DNA from 3 places in the Blautia sp. AM29-29 genome. Region 2 is predicted to be linked to each of the others. Evidence: predicted binding sites of a transcription regulator. Region 2 holds the regulator's gene; each other region holds the start of a gene.
What was found. The regulator NrdR, encoded in region 2, represses ribonucleotide reductase genes. The targets are predictions, from matches to a motif close to CACAANATNTTGTG.

Region 1: nrdD (anaerobic ribonucleoside-triphosphate reductase) is a predicted target of NrdR. The motif match lies at 3,695-3,708, and genes of this name have one in related genera.
Region 3: DW769_RS02310 (ribonucleoside triphosphate reductase) is a predicted target of NrdR. The motif match lies at 2,508-2,521, and genes of this name have one in related genera.

What each region holds. Positions count from the first base shown of each region.
Region 1 covers NZ_QUJD01000015.1:44,649-49,469, reverse strand. Annotated here, with positions in the region: gene trxB (thioredoxin-disulfide reductase) at 199-1,119, opposite strand; gene DW769_RS11560 (hypothetical protein) at 1,179-2,504, opposite strand; gene dapF (diaminopimelate epimerase) at 2,710-3,558, shown strand; gene nrdD (anaerobic ribonucleoside-triphosphate reductase) at 3,730-4,821, shown strand, end outside.
Region 2 covers NZ_QUJD01000001.1:306,556-311,376, forward strand. Annotated here, with positions in the region: gene DW769_RS01405 (citrate/2-methylcitrate synthase) at 1-1,255, opposite strand, end outside; gene DW769_RS01410 (DUF3786 domain-containing protein) at 1,385-2,020, opposite strand; gene nrdR (transcriptional regulator NrdR) at 2,035-2,487, opposite strand; gene DW769_RS01420 (YlmC/YmxH family sporulation protein) at 2,630-2,881, shown strand; gene DW769_RS01425 (acylphosphatase) at 2,882-3,187, opposite strand; gene DW769_RS01430 (GNAT family N-acetyltransferase) at 3,215-4,381, opposite strand; gene DW769_RS01435 (heavy metal translocating P-type ATPase) at 4,575-4,821, opposite strand, start outside.
Region 3 covers NZ_QUJD01000002.1:135,276-140,096, reverse strand. Annotated here, with positions in the region: gene glmM (phosphoglucosamine mutase) at 1-102, shown strand, start outside; gene DW769_RS02320 (tetratricopeptide repeat protein) at 99-1,133, shown strand; gene hflX (GTPase HflX) at 1,152-2,387, shown strand; gene DW769_RS02310 (ribonucleoside triphosphate reductase) at 2,635-4,821, shown strand, end outside.

The sequences.
Region 1 (4,821 bases), on a different contig from region 2:
TGTTTATAAAATTGGCCCGTGTGGGAAAAAACCGGTTTCTTTGTGCAATTTCGACAAAAAGAGGTTTTAAAGTTTTACACGACTGACATGAAAGGTTTTTCAGATTTCAGAAACTACGGAAAAACAGAAAAAAGCAGGCAGTTCTCCGTACAATACGAAGAATGCCTGCTTTTGCCGTATTCTATTCGAAAGAAGCCATCAGTGGCTGATCAGATATTTCTCTACCGAAGTCACACAGTTCGCGCCGTCGGCGGCTGCAGTGATGATCTGACGGAGCTGCTTCGTGCGGACATCGCCTGCGGCGAACACGCCCGGCACGCTCGTCACACCGTCTTCGCCGGCTTTGATGTAGCCAGCCTCATCGGTTTCTACGATGCCTGCGATCAGTGCGGAGACCGGAACGATGCCGACGGCAATAAACACGCCGTCTACCGTGATCACACCGGCTTCCCCTGCCTTTTTGTTCGTTACCTTCACGCCGGACACCATCTCGTTTCCTTCGATGGAATCCACAACCGTATCCCACACCATTTCCACATTCGGCAGTGCCAGCAGTGCATCCTGGAGAACACCGGCTGCCCGCAGTTCATCGCGGCGGTGGATCACGTAAACCTTTTTGCACGTTCTGGCAAGGAAAATCGCATCCTCCACGGCGACATCGCCGCCGCCGATAACGGCAACGGTTTTGTCTTTGAAAAATGCGCCGTCACACGTTGCACAGTAAGAGACGCCCATGCCGGAGAGCTCCTTTTCACCAGGTACATTTAACGCGCGGTGCTCCGCACCGGTTGCAAGAATGACCGTTTTGGCATGATACTCATTTTTTCTCGTGCGGACAATCTTGATCTCTTCGTCAAGAACAAGCTCCTTCACACGCTCACGGGAAAATTCCGCGCCCATTTTTTCAGCGTGTGCGCGCAGCGTGCTTCCGAGATCCATGCCGCTGATGCCCGGAAGGCCGGGATAGTTGTCTACTTCATAGGTATTCAGCACCTGGCCGCCGCTTGCAAAGTTTGCCTCAATCGTAAGAGAGGAGAGCTTTGCGCGTTTCGCATAAATCGCGGCAGAAAGACCCGCCGGGCCGGAGCCGATGATGATAACGTCGTATAAGTTTTCCATAAAAATCCTCGTTTTCGTCTGTAGTAAGCTGCCATGCAGCCATTTTTCTGAAAGTATCGTTACGGAGCCGGTGTTTCGGACGGTTCCTGACTGTCGGAAACGGAAGATGAATCTTCCGCGGAAGTTTTTTTGGCTTCTTCTTCCGGCGCTTCCGGCTGGTTGTGAACCACCTTGATGCTGCGTACCAGCTTCAGATCGTTGTCGATGCCGATTTCAGTGTAGTCCAGCTTTTCGTCATCACTATAGAATGTGTAGAGTGTCAGGTTACTATCCTCTTTTTCCGTTTTTTCTGATTTGGCATCCCCTGCCTTCGCCAGAAAATCGCTCTCGGAAGTGCCGAGCGTGATGCCGTTTGTGATTGAAATCGGAATCTTTGTCGTATCGAGATCGCCGTACAGCGAAGTAACAAAACAGTTGCGTACTGTCGTCGCCTCCGCGCCGTAATTATGTACGGTGCAGTAAAGCTTCTGACCGCCCTTTTCCAGCGTGACGTAGCCGTATTTTCCGTTTAAAACGGCCGTATCGGACTCTTTCGTATTGACGGTCCAGTCGTGGTCCAGAAGTTCACTGACCGGAACGGGAAGATGATAGAGTACATCGTCAAAGCGGACGGTCCAGTCGTTGATTTTACTGCTGTCGGCTTCCGGTGCCTGGTAGGCCTCCACTTCCGGTGTTGTGGCATCGCTGACACCATCGAGCGCTTCTGCATCAGCCGTGGTCGTAAAGTTCTGCATATCGAGGGAATACAGAATTCCCGTTTCGTTATCGAAGCCGAGCGTGATCGTCTGGTACAGCCCGTATTCATACGTGAACTGCACAGAGGTATCGGCCTCATAACGGTCCTTTGGCGCACCGTAGATGCTTTCCACATCCTCCATCAGCGACTGCTGCAGGGTGACGCCGTTCGGCAGGCCGACATAGATATTCTGACCCTCAGCGGTCGAGGTATCGATGTGAATGCCTCCGATCAGGCATTCCGCCACTGGCTTTGCCGTGGTGTCCGGATTGGCAATATCGACGGTAATCTGGTTTCCGTCCTTTTCAAAGCTTTCGCCCTCTGAGAAGGATTCCGGCTGGATTTCCTTTGTGTCGTCGCCGCTGTAGACCCAGCCAAGCGCTGTAAAATCCGCGTAGGATTCCGGAACTTCGTATGTATCGCCCCAGATGGCAAGCTGAAAACTGTTCAGGTTCTTCGAGAGATCCACATCGTATTCCGGAATCTCATCGGAATCGCCGGAGGCCGCCAGATTGTCTTTGGGGTCGTCATCGTCGGTACTCTGACTGATGGTTGTGATCGGAATCGTTTCTGTTTTCTTTCCGCAGCCGCTCGTTCCCACGAGGAAAGCGGCAAATACTGCTGTTAAAACCCAACGGTATTTTTTCATCAAAACCTCCTCATAATAAATGGTTAAAAATATTTGAGAGTTACTTCATGTAAGTAACGATATCAGTTCCCCCTATTCTATCACATTCCGCTTCGTTTTCCAATGTCTGAAGCGGATTTGAGAAAAATGGTTTTTCAAAAGCGCGGTACGGAATACATATTTAGTAAGGAACTGGAAAGGGCAGAAGTCTGGGAGGAGGCTGTGTATGCGTTTTACAAAAATGCAGGGCTGCGGAAATGATTATATCTATGTAAATGCCATGGAGGAGCGGGTGGAGAGTCCGGGACGGCTGGCAAAAGCGGTAAGTGACCGCCATTTCGGCATCGGCGCGGACGGGCTGATTCTGATCGGGGCATCCAAAACAGCAGATTTTTCGATGGAAATGTACAACGCCGACGGCTCGAAGGGCGCGATGTGCGGCAACGGCATCCGCTGTGTGGGAAAATACGTGTACGAGCATGGGCTGACGAGAAAAACGACGCTGACTATCGAAACCGGCAGCGGAAACCGTGTGATTCATCTGCAGACGGGGGAGAATCCGAATAAGATCTGTCAGGTGACAGTGGAGATGGGAACGCCGGAATTCCGCGCCGCACAGATCCCCGTTGTTTCTCTGGGGGAATATGTGCTGGAGCATAAAATTACCGTGTGCGGGGAAAATTATACGATGACCTGCCTTTCGATGGGAAATCCGCATGCGGTGATTCCGGTGGAAGATGTGGAAAAAATATCCATTGCAAAGACCGGTTCCGCTTTTGAACACCTTTCCTGCTTCCCGGACCGTATCAATACAGAGTTTATCCAGACTTTAGATCAACACACAATAAAAATGAGAGTCTGGGAACGTGGGAGCGGTGAAACGCTGTCCTGCGGAACGGGAGCGTGTGCGGCAGCCGTCGCGGCGATGCTTTCCGGCTGTGTTTCGGAGGGAGAAACTGCCGTAGAACTGCGCGGCGGCAGGCTTTTCGTTACATGGGACCGGACGAAAAATAAGGTCCTTCTGACCGGCCCGGCCGAGACCGTTTTTGAAGGAACGCTTGCAGAACGAATTTGAAAAATGCAGATTTCTGTCTGCACGAAAGAGCAGTATGCAATATTCTGAAAATAAAAACTTACAGGAAATGCCTTTTCTTTTCAAAAGAAACATGCTACAATATGTGGTGCCCGCTACAAGAAAAGGGTGGGGGACACACAAGATATAGTGTTTGAATTGGAGGACACCACAATGGTTTATATTATCAAAAAGGACGGCACCAAAGAAGAATTCGACGCGCAGAAGATCGTCCGTGCCGTAAATAAATCCGCACAGAGAATCCTGTATACCTTCTCACAGCAGGAGATTGACTTTATCTGTAAGTTCGCAACCGAGCACGTATATTCCCTTGGAAAGACCGAAATTCCGATCAGCGATATGCACAATATCGTGGAGGGAGCACTCGAAAAAGTAAACCCGGCTGTGGCAAAAAGCTACCGCGATTACCGCAATTACAAAACTGATTTTATCCATATGATGGACGAGGTCTACACGAAGAGCCAGTCCATCCGCTACATCGGCGACAAGAGCAATGCCAACACCGACAGCGCCCTCGTTGCAACGAAGCGAAGCCTGATTTTCAACGAGCTGAACAAAGAGCTGTACCGCAAGTTCTTCATGAACCGCAACGAGCTGCAGGCCTGTAAGGACGGTTACATCTACATCCACGACCAGTCCGCACGTCTCGATACCATGAACTGCTGTCTGTTCGATGTCGGAAACGTTTTAAAAGGCGGTTTCGAGATGGGAAATGTCTGGTACAACGAGCCGAAGACACTCGACACCGCATTTGATGTCATGGGCGATATCGTCCTCAGCACCGCTGCACAGCAGTACGGCGGCTTTACCGTGCCGGAGGTGGACAAGATCCTTGCTCCGTACGCACAGAAGAGCTACGATTACTACGTAAAAGAGTTCCTGAAATATACCGACGCATCCTGGGAGGGTGCACAGGAGAAAGCCATCGAGTATGCGATCGACAAAGTAAGAAGAGAGTGCGATCAGGGATGGCAGGGAATTGAGTATAAACTGAACACTGTTGGATCTTCCCGCGGTGATTATCCGTTCGTTACCGTGACCCTCGGCCTTGGAACGAGCATGTTCGAGAAGATGATTTCCATCTCCCTTCTTGAGGTCCACAAAAACGGACAGGGCAAGAAAGGCCACAAAAAGCCGGTGCTCTTCCCGAAAATCGTCTTCTTATATGACAAGGCAATTCACGGAGAGGGCGGCATCGCAGAAGATGTCTTTGAGGCAGGACTTGACTGTTCCTCTAAAACCATG
Region 2 (4,821 bases):
TCCAGCCGACGATACGCGCGCAGGCGAACATCGGGGTGTAGAGCTCCAGCGGAAGATCCAGCATGCTGTAAACGAAGCCGCTGTAGAAGTCGACGTTTGCGGATACACCTTTGTAAATATGGCGCTCCTCGCCGATGATCTTCGGAGCCAGTTCCTCGACCATAGCGTACAGCCGGTAATCTTTCTCTCTGTGTTTTTCTTTTGCCAGCTGCTCAACGAAGGTTTTGAAGATGCGCGCACGCGGGTCGGAAATGGAGTAAACCGCATGGCCCATACCGTAAATCAGACCTTTCTGGTCGAACGCCTCTTTGTGCAGCAGCTTTCTTAAGTAATTCGATACTTCTTCCTCATCCGTCCAGTCTTTGACGTGTGACTTCATATCGTCGAACATCCGCACAACCTTGATGTTTGCACCGCCGTGCTTCGGTCCCTTTAAGGAGCCGAGCGCCGCTGCAATTACGGAGTACGTATCGGTTCCGGAAGAAGAAACAACATGTGTTGTAAAGGTCGAGTTGTTACCGCCGCCGTGCTCCATGTGGAGGACGAGGGCAAGATCGAGGATCTTCGCCTCCAGCGGGGTGTATTTCTGATCCGGACGGAGCATCAGCAGAATGTTTTCTGCGGTGGAAAGCTTCTTCGACGGATTGTGGATATATAAACTTTTTCCCTTGATATAATGGTTGTACGCCTGATAGCCATAGACGGACAGCATCGGGAAAACAGAAATCAGGTTAATGCACTGGCGAAGCACATTCGGAAGGGAGGTATCATCTGCGTGGTTGTCGTACGCGTACAGGGTCAGAACGCTTCGGGACAGAGTGTTCATCATGTCCTTGGTCGGCGCTTTCATAACAACGTCACGCACAAAGTTCTTCGGCAGGGACTGCTGCTGTTTTAAAATCGTCTTAAAATGCTTAAGCTGCTCTTCATTCGGCAGATTTCCAAACAGGAGCAGATAAGCGACTTCTTCAAATCCCATACGGTTTTCACTCAAAAATCCCTGGGTCAGTTTTTCCACGTTGATGCCGCGGTAGTACAGACGTCCGTCACACGGTGTTTTGACGCCGTCAATGATATCCGAAGACACAACGTTTGAAATCTGTGTCAGTCCCGCAAGGACGCCAACGCCGTTGACATCGCGCAGTCCGCGTTTTACATCGTATTGCCCATACAGCGAAACATCCATTTTGGAGTTATCCAGACAGATGTTTGTCAGTTCCTCTATTTCCGGTGTTACTTTCATGCTAAAAGCCATATGCATTCCCCTTTCTCTTCTCTTTTTTACTCACTTTCGCTCATTATAGCATTAAACCAGGGGATTCGTATACTGAAATTTTTATAAACATTCGAAAAATTTTCGTAAGATTTTGTCTCACAAAAGGTATCAGGCTTCTGTTTTACATGCATCGAAGGCTTGATCCAGTGCGTCCAGGAAATCTCCCATCACGTAATACAGCGTCTCAAACCGCAGATAATCGAGGACGTTTTCATCCCACATAAACTTCAGCACCGGCGGGAATTCCTCATCGGACTCCCAGAACTGGAAGACGAGCGGCAGAAACGGAAAGACATGAAAAACAAAAGCAGCGTCTCCCGGGAAATATGGTTTTCCGCCAAGGGAAACGCATGCTTTTTTCAGCTGTTCCACATGCCCGTCATACCGTGCGGCGCGGCTGTCGTGAACGCCGGACGCAATCGTGCGGCCTTTGATCGTTCCCTTTAAGGAATTGGTACGCGCATACGTGCCGGCGAGCACAATCTCCTTCTTTCCGCAGCAGAGCAGGTCGAAAATCGTCAGCGTCTCATTGAAACTGCCCTGATGTACATGAAGAAAATGGTCTTTTGATCCCTCCACAACGCCGGTATGGCGGTTCACTCTCCATTCTTCAAAAAGATACGGCACATAGAAATAATCGTCATCAAACGCAAAGCCATACTTTCCTTCGATCTCCTTCTGATCGTATGTCAGAAAACGTTCCTGCATCTGATCACGCATTTTAATATAGTTCGACACTTCCATTTTTTTGCCTCCCGCTATTTGTCGAGCATCTTTTTCAGCTCGTCCATGAACGTGTTGACGTCCTTGAACTCACGGTAAATCGACGCAAAACGGACGTACGCCACCTGATCCAGGTCTTTTAAGTAATGCATGACCTTCTCTCCGATCACAGAGCTTGGAATCTCGCGTTCCTCGCCGTTGAAAAGCTCCGTCTCCACCTTGTTGACCATCTCGTTGATCTTCTCGGCGGACACCGGCCGTTTGTGGCAGGCGCGCAGGATACCGGTCTCGATTTTCGAGCGGTCATACTGCTCGCGGTTCATATCTTTTTTGATGACGATCAAAGGGATCGTCTCCACTTTTTCGTATGTCGTAAAGCGTCTGCCGCAGACATCGCACATCCGGCGGCGGCGGATCGCATTGCTGTCTTCAATCGGGCGTGAATCCACAACCCGGGTATTATCCTGATTACAAAATGGACATCTCATATCTTTCGTCCTCGTTTCTAAATAAGTATTTCGGAAAGTTTTCTACTTTTACAGTATACGCATTTTTCCGTGAAATTCAAGTCAACTGCAGCAACATTTTCGCATATGTTTTTCCATAGGAATCTGTAAAAAGGAGCACCGCATGCGCGTTGTAGATCTCCGCCAGAAAGAAGTTATCAATATCTGCACCTGCAAAACGCTCGGCTGTCCGATTGATGTGGAATTCAATCCAAAAACGGGACATCTTACCGGACTCGTTCTTCCGGGTCCTGTGAAATTCTGCGGCTTTTTCTGCCACGGCGAGGATTTTGTGATCCCATGGGACCGCATCTGCCAGATCGGCAACGATATCATTCTCGTCGAAATTCCGGAAAAAGAGAAAAAACAGCCCTGATCAACGGATATGAAAACCGAATTCCGATTCCAGCGGAATCTTCGTCCATTTTGCATCCGTGATTTCGATGTAGCTGGAGGTGCGGATCCTTTTGATCATCTCCGTGATCGTCTCCTCATCACCCTGCACCTCCATCTCCACCGTCTCATCCCAGCAGTTTCTCACCCAGCCGGTCAGTCCGAGCTGGTAGGCAGCATAATACGCCCGGTAACGGAACCCCACGCCCTGCACCTGGCCGTAGAAAATCACATGGTACCGGATTTCTTCTTTTTCGTCCCTTCTGTCTCGTTTCGCTGTCTCGTTCATATTTCTCTGCCTCCCAACAGTCATTGCCTAAAATTCGTCTGCCGTCGCACAGTACAGCGGAAGCGGGAACCAGTCGGATGGAATGTTCTTCCAGATTTCAGATGGAACCTTGCTTCCCTTACTTGCCAGCGGTGAAAGAAGCAGTTCCTGCGCCTGCTCCCGGTTGAGTACATCTGCCCCCGGATGGGCTTCCCGTGTCACGGTCACAGTTCCATCTTTTACCGTCACGGTCAGCGGCTGTCCCTCCAGTACGGCGAACCACGTTCCATCGCTGATGCCCATCGTCTCTGCTTTCATGGTCAGCATTGCCTCGATGACGTCTGCAAATCGGAAAATACGGTACATCGCGGAACCGCAGCGCTCTTTTGTGAAGCTTTCGCAGACTTCCGATAACGCTGCTGCTTTTCCGGTCTCATACACCGGAATGGAAATGAAAAGAGAGTCAAGCGCATTTTCTTTTAAATAAGCGGCAAGTGCAGGAACGAAATCCTGTTCCTCCAACACTTCTGCTTCCACAACCTGGTTTCCGCCGCAAAGTGCCAGATATCCGATCCTCTCACCGTTTTTCCAGATTGCAATTGCCTGCTCGCCGAACGTTTTCAGGCAGGCTTTCACATCCTCTCTTACCACGTAAAGCGGTTTTTCCTCATTCAGCTTCTTTGCAAAGGCTGCCGCCTCTTCGTCCGCTTCGCCGTTTTCCGGAAACAGCGGCGCAAAGGTGTAAGCGGAGAGTTCCCCGTTTTTCCAGGTATGGCGCACATTTGCCACATCCAGGTAAAACGTGTATTTTTCACTTCCCGGCGTAAAGCCAAAGTAGGCATACCGCTGTCTCTGGCCGTCCAGTGCCAGAAGATCACACGTTCCTTCCAGATCCGTAATCCAGTCGCCAAGAAGACGCTTCATGTGGCCTTCGCCCCTTGCCTTTGGATGCACGGAAACGCTTCCCACATATCCTGCGCGGAGCAGCTTACCCCCTGCCGCCATTTGCTGCGGAAGCACCGCAATCTCGGCCCGGAGTCTGCCGTTTTCCGCAACAGCGACGCGGTGGATCCGTGCCATTTCCGGTCCTGCCTGATAAACCCTTGGAATTAACTGCTCAAAGTCGTGCGGACGGTGTGCCGTGCTGAACACGTAGTTTGCAAGTTCGATGCAGTCCTCCCACTCTTCCGGCTTTGCAAGTCTGTACTCTGTCATAATGTAAAAACCTCCTGATCCTAAAAACCCTTTTGTTTTTGCTCTTCTTTTTCTCTATCCTAACGGATTTTTGTCCTTTTGTCACGAAAATTCCGAACAAATTGCAATATTTTTGCTATATCTGGTAAAAAAAAGAAACGCGCCCGGAAATTTTCATTCCAGGCGCGTTTCCCTTTTCTCAACGTTTCCTGTTTTACTGGATTCCTTTTACGGTGTAATCCTGTGCCTCTACGGCTGTTTTCAGCACATCGTCTGATACCGGAGCTGTCAGTGTTACAACGGCTGTTCCTTTTTCATGGCTTACTTCTGCGGATGCAACACCCTCGATTGCCTCAAGTGTTTTCTTCACTCTTGCCTCGCAGTGGCCGCACATCATGCCCTCGATTGTCATGGTTTTTACCATTCCCTGTTCTGTTGTCATGTTCAGATCCTCCTTTAGA
Region 3 (4,821 bases), on a different contig from region 2:
GTGATCCGTGTCATGGTGGAAGCACCGGACGACGCAACGTGTGCAAAATACGTAGACCAGGTTGTTTCTGTGATGCATAAAGAAGGACTTGTGACAGAATGAAAAAAAGACTGGTAATCTTTTTTCTGGCGGCGGCAATGATGCTTGGCGGCTGTGAAAATAAAAATTCAAAGCTTTATAAAAAGGGCATCGAGGCGCTCGAACAGAAGGACTACGTAACGTCGATTGCGATGCTGGAGGGAGCCGTAAAGGCAGGCGACCGACTGGCGGAGAGCTACCGGTCGCTCGGCATCGCTTATCTGAAAAGCCAGGAGTATGACAAGGCAAAAGAGGCTTTCAAGAGCAGTCTTTCGAGCATGAAGCACAAAGACGCGGAGTTTTCGCGCGATGTCATGTATTACGAGGCGGAAACCTGCGTACAGGCCGGAGATCTGGATGGAGCCATTGAGATCTGCACCAATATTCAGGAAGAAAAGGCAGATGCCGATGCGCTGTTCCTTAGGGGACGCGCGTACTTCCTGCAGAAGAATTACGAGCAGGCGAAGGTGGATTTTGATGCGGCAGTGGAGACGAAGGAGAGCTATCAGCTCTGCCTTGACATTTACGAGCTGTATCAGGAGAGCAGCATGAAGGCGGACGGAGACCGTTACCTCGAAGCGGCAGTGAAGATTGAGCCGAAAACGACCGAGGATTATTATAACATCGGCTGCGCATACTACTATCTGGAGGAGCAGGACGAGGCGGTCAAAGCGTTCTCGAAGGCAATGAAAGACGGCAGCAGCGCGGCGATGGAAATGCTCGGCGAGGTTTACCTTTCCAATGGTCAGAACGATGAGGCGAAAGCACTGTTTTCTTCGTATCTTTCGACAGATGGCTTTGCGGCGGCAGCAAACAACGGGCTGGCGCTCTGCGCACTTGCGGAAAACGACACGGACAGTGCACTCTCGTATATCGAGGAAGGACTCAAAACGGCAGAGGATTCCGACCGGGAAAATCTGCTGTTCAACCAGATTGTATCCTATGAAAAACGGGCGGATTTTGATACCGCGAAGTCGCTGATGGCGGATTTTCTGGCAGCATATCCAGAAAACACCGCGGCGCAGCGGGAAAATACGTTTCTCCAGAACCGATAACAGACGGAGGAAGTTGGATTGTTTGATTTAAGAGAAGAACAGGAGCGCGTGATTCTGGTCGGCGTACAGGAAAACGGCGGCGCAAAAGCAGAAGAATCGCTCGACGAGCTGGCGGAACTGGCCAGCACCGCCGGTGCGAAGGTGGAGGGCCGCCTGGTGCAGGTGCGGGAGGCCATTCATCCGGGAACGTACATCGGAAAAGGAAAATTAGAGGAATTGAAAATTCTGGTGCGCGCCTGCGATGCGACGGGCATCATCTGCGACGATGAGCTCTCCTCGATCCAGTTAAAAGGGCTGGAGGAAGCACTGGAATGCAAGATCATGGACCGTACGCTTTTGATCCTGGATATCTTTGCGGCGCGCGCCGTGAGCAGCGAGGGTAAAATCCAGGTTGAGCTGGCCCAGTTAAAGTACCGTGCGTCCCGACTTTCCGGCCTTGGCACATCGCTTTCCCGTCTTGGCGGCGGAATCGGTACGAGAGGACCGGGAGAGAAAAAGCTGGAAACCGACCGGCGCCTGATCCGCACGCGTATTACGCAGTTAAAACGTGAGCTTGAGGAAGTACGCCAGCACAGAGAGCTCCTTCGTGAAGGCAGAAAACGTTCCAAAATCCCGGTAGCGGCGCTCGTAGGCTATACGTCAGCGGGAAAGAGCAGTCTTTTAAATGCACTGACAGGATCGGAAATTCTGGCAGATGCAATGCTGTTTTCCACGCTGGATACGACGACGCGGTCACTGACCCTTCCGGATGGACAGGAAATCCTGCTGACCGATACGGTTGGATTTATCAATAAGCTGCCACATCATCTGATCGATGCATTCCGCAGTACGCTGGAGGAAGCACGGTATGCCGACTATATTCTCCACGTTGTGGATACGTCAAATCCGCAGATGGAGCTGCAGATGCAGGTCGTGTACGATACGCTGCGGGAACTGAAAGTTGAGGACAAAAAGATCGTCACCCTGCTGAACAAGCAGGATAAGCTTCTCGCCCCGATGGTTGTAAAAGATTTCCGGGCAGACGCGAGCCTTGCGGTCTCTGCCAAAACAGGACAGGGACTCGAAGACCTCAAAAATTTACTCTCCTCGTGGATGATGGAGGGAAAAATCTATATCGAGCGCCTCTATCCGTACGATAAGGCGGGAACGATTTCACTGATCCGCGGATACGGAATTCTGCTCGAAGAAGAATATCTGCCGGAAGGCATCCGCGTAAAAGCCTATGTACCGAAGGATATCTATCCGAGGGTATAGAGGTATGGCAAGCGGGCTTAAAAACGGCAGTACATCCCTTTAAGCGCCGTACAGCGCCGAAAAATGGAAGGGACAGAACACAAGTAAAAGTACCATATCTAGTGATGTTAGAAAATTTCACACTAGATATGGTACTTTTTACTATTGACGGGAGAAACATGCTCTGCTATCATATGGTTCAGACACTGCAAAGAGTGGAACCTTAAAAAGGCCTTGCAGAAACGGTTGAATTAACAGGAGGGATTCCATGTTTCAGGTAGAAAAGAGAGACGGAACGATTGCAGAGTTCCAGATGAAAAAGATTACCGATGCGATTGGAAAAGCATTCGGCGCAAAAGATATGCAGTTCAGCGATGACATGCTTCAGATGCTGGCATTGCGCGTAACAGCGGACTTTCAGTCCAAGATCAAAGACGGAAAAATTTCAGTGGAGGCAATTCAGGACAGCGTGGAGAACGTGCTGATCCAGTGCGGCTACGCAGAAGTGGCAAAAGCTTACATTCTGTACCGCAAGCAGAGGGAAAAAATCCGCAACATGAAATCGACGATCGTAGACTACAAAGAGATCGTGGACAGCTACGTAAAAGTAGAGGACTGGCGTGTCAAAGAGAATTCGACCGTAACGTATTCTGTCGGCGGTCTGATCTTAAGCAATTCCGGCGCGATCACAGCCAACTACTGGTTATCAGAGATTTATGATGACGAGATCGCCGAGGCACACCGCAACGCGGATATTCACATCCACGACCTGTCGATGCTGACCGGCTACTGTGCAGGATGGTCGTTAAAACAGCTCATCAAAGAAGGACTTGGCGGCATCAACGGAAAGATTACTTCTTCTCCGGCAAGACATCTTTCGGTTCTGTGCAACCAGATGGTCAACTTCCTCGGCATTATGCAGAACGAGTGGGCAGGTGCGCAGGCATTTTCTTCGTTTGATACGTATCTGGCGCCGTTCGTCAAAGTGGACAACTTAAGCTACGGCGAAGTGAAGAAGTGCATCGAGGCGTTTATCTACGGCGTCAACACACCGAGCCGCTGGGGAAGCCAGGCACCGTTCTCCAACATCACACTCGACTGGACCGTACCGGATGACCTCGCGGAGCTTCCGGCGATCGTCGGCGGCAAGGAGATGGACTTCAAGTACAAAGACTGTAAAAAAGAGATGGATATGGTCAACAAAGCGTTCATCGAGACGATGATCGAGGGAGATGCCAACGGAAGAGGCTTCCAGTACCCGATCCCGACCTACTCCATCACATCCGATTTTGACTGGTCCGATACGGAGAATAACCGTCTGCTGTTCGAAATGACTGCAAAATACGGTACCCCGTACTTCTCCAACTACATCAACAGCGATATGAAACCAAGCGACGTGCGCTCCATGTGCTGCCGTCTCCGCCTGGATCTGCGTGAGCTTCGAAAGAAAACCGGCGGATTCTTCGGTTCCGGCGAGAGCACCGGATCGGTCGGCGTTGTCACCATCAATATGCCGCGTATCGCATATCAGTCCAAAGATGAGAAAGAGTTCTACCGCCGTCTCGATCATATGATGGATATTGCCGCACGTTCGTTAAAGACGAAACGTGAGGTCATTACCCGCCTCCTGGACGAGGGACTGTATCCATATACGAAACGGTACCTTGGAACGTTTGAGAACCACTTCTCAACCATCGGTCTGATCGGTATGAACGAGGCCGGCTTAAATGCCGCATGGCTCGGAAAGGGTCTGGAGGATCCGAAGACACAGCAGTTTACGAAAGAAGTTCTGAACCATATGAGAGAGCGTCTTTCTGATTACCAGGAGGAGTACGGCGATCTGTACAACCTTGAGGCAACTCCGGCGGAGTCGACCGCATACCGTCTGGCAAAACACGACCGTGCAAAATGGCCGGATATCAAGACCGCAGGCCATGAGGGAGATACCCCGTACTACACCAACAGCTCCCATCTGCCGGTGGACTATACCGAGGATATTTTCTCTGCGCTTGATATTCAGGATGATCTGCAGACGCTGTACACCTCGGGAACTGTATTCCATGCGTTCCTTGGCGAAAAACTGCCGGACTGGAAAGCAGCAGCTTCCCTTGTGCGGAAGATTGCAGAGAACTACAAACTGCCGTACTACACGCTGTCCCCGACGTATTCTGTCTGTGCGAACGACGGCTATCTCGCCGGCGAGCATTTTACATGTCCGATCTGTGGAAAAGAGGCAGAGGTTTACAGCCGTATCACGGGATATTACCGTCCGGTCAAGAACTGGAACGACGGAAAACGCCAGGAGTACAAGAACAGAACTGTATATGATATCATCCACTCCAAATCGCCGGAGCAGAAAATGAAATCGTACGGCGCAGCAGAGAAACTGGCAGAGCAGGCCGCTGGAAAAGAAGAGCCGAAAGCCGCTGCAGCAGCAGATAAAATCGAGGAAGAC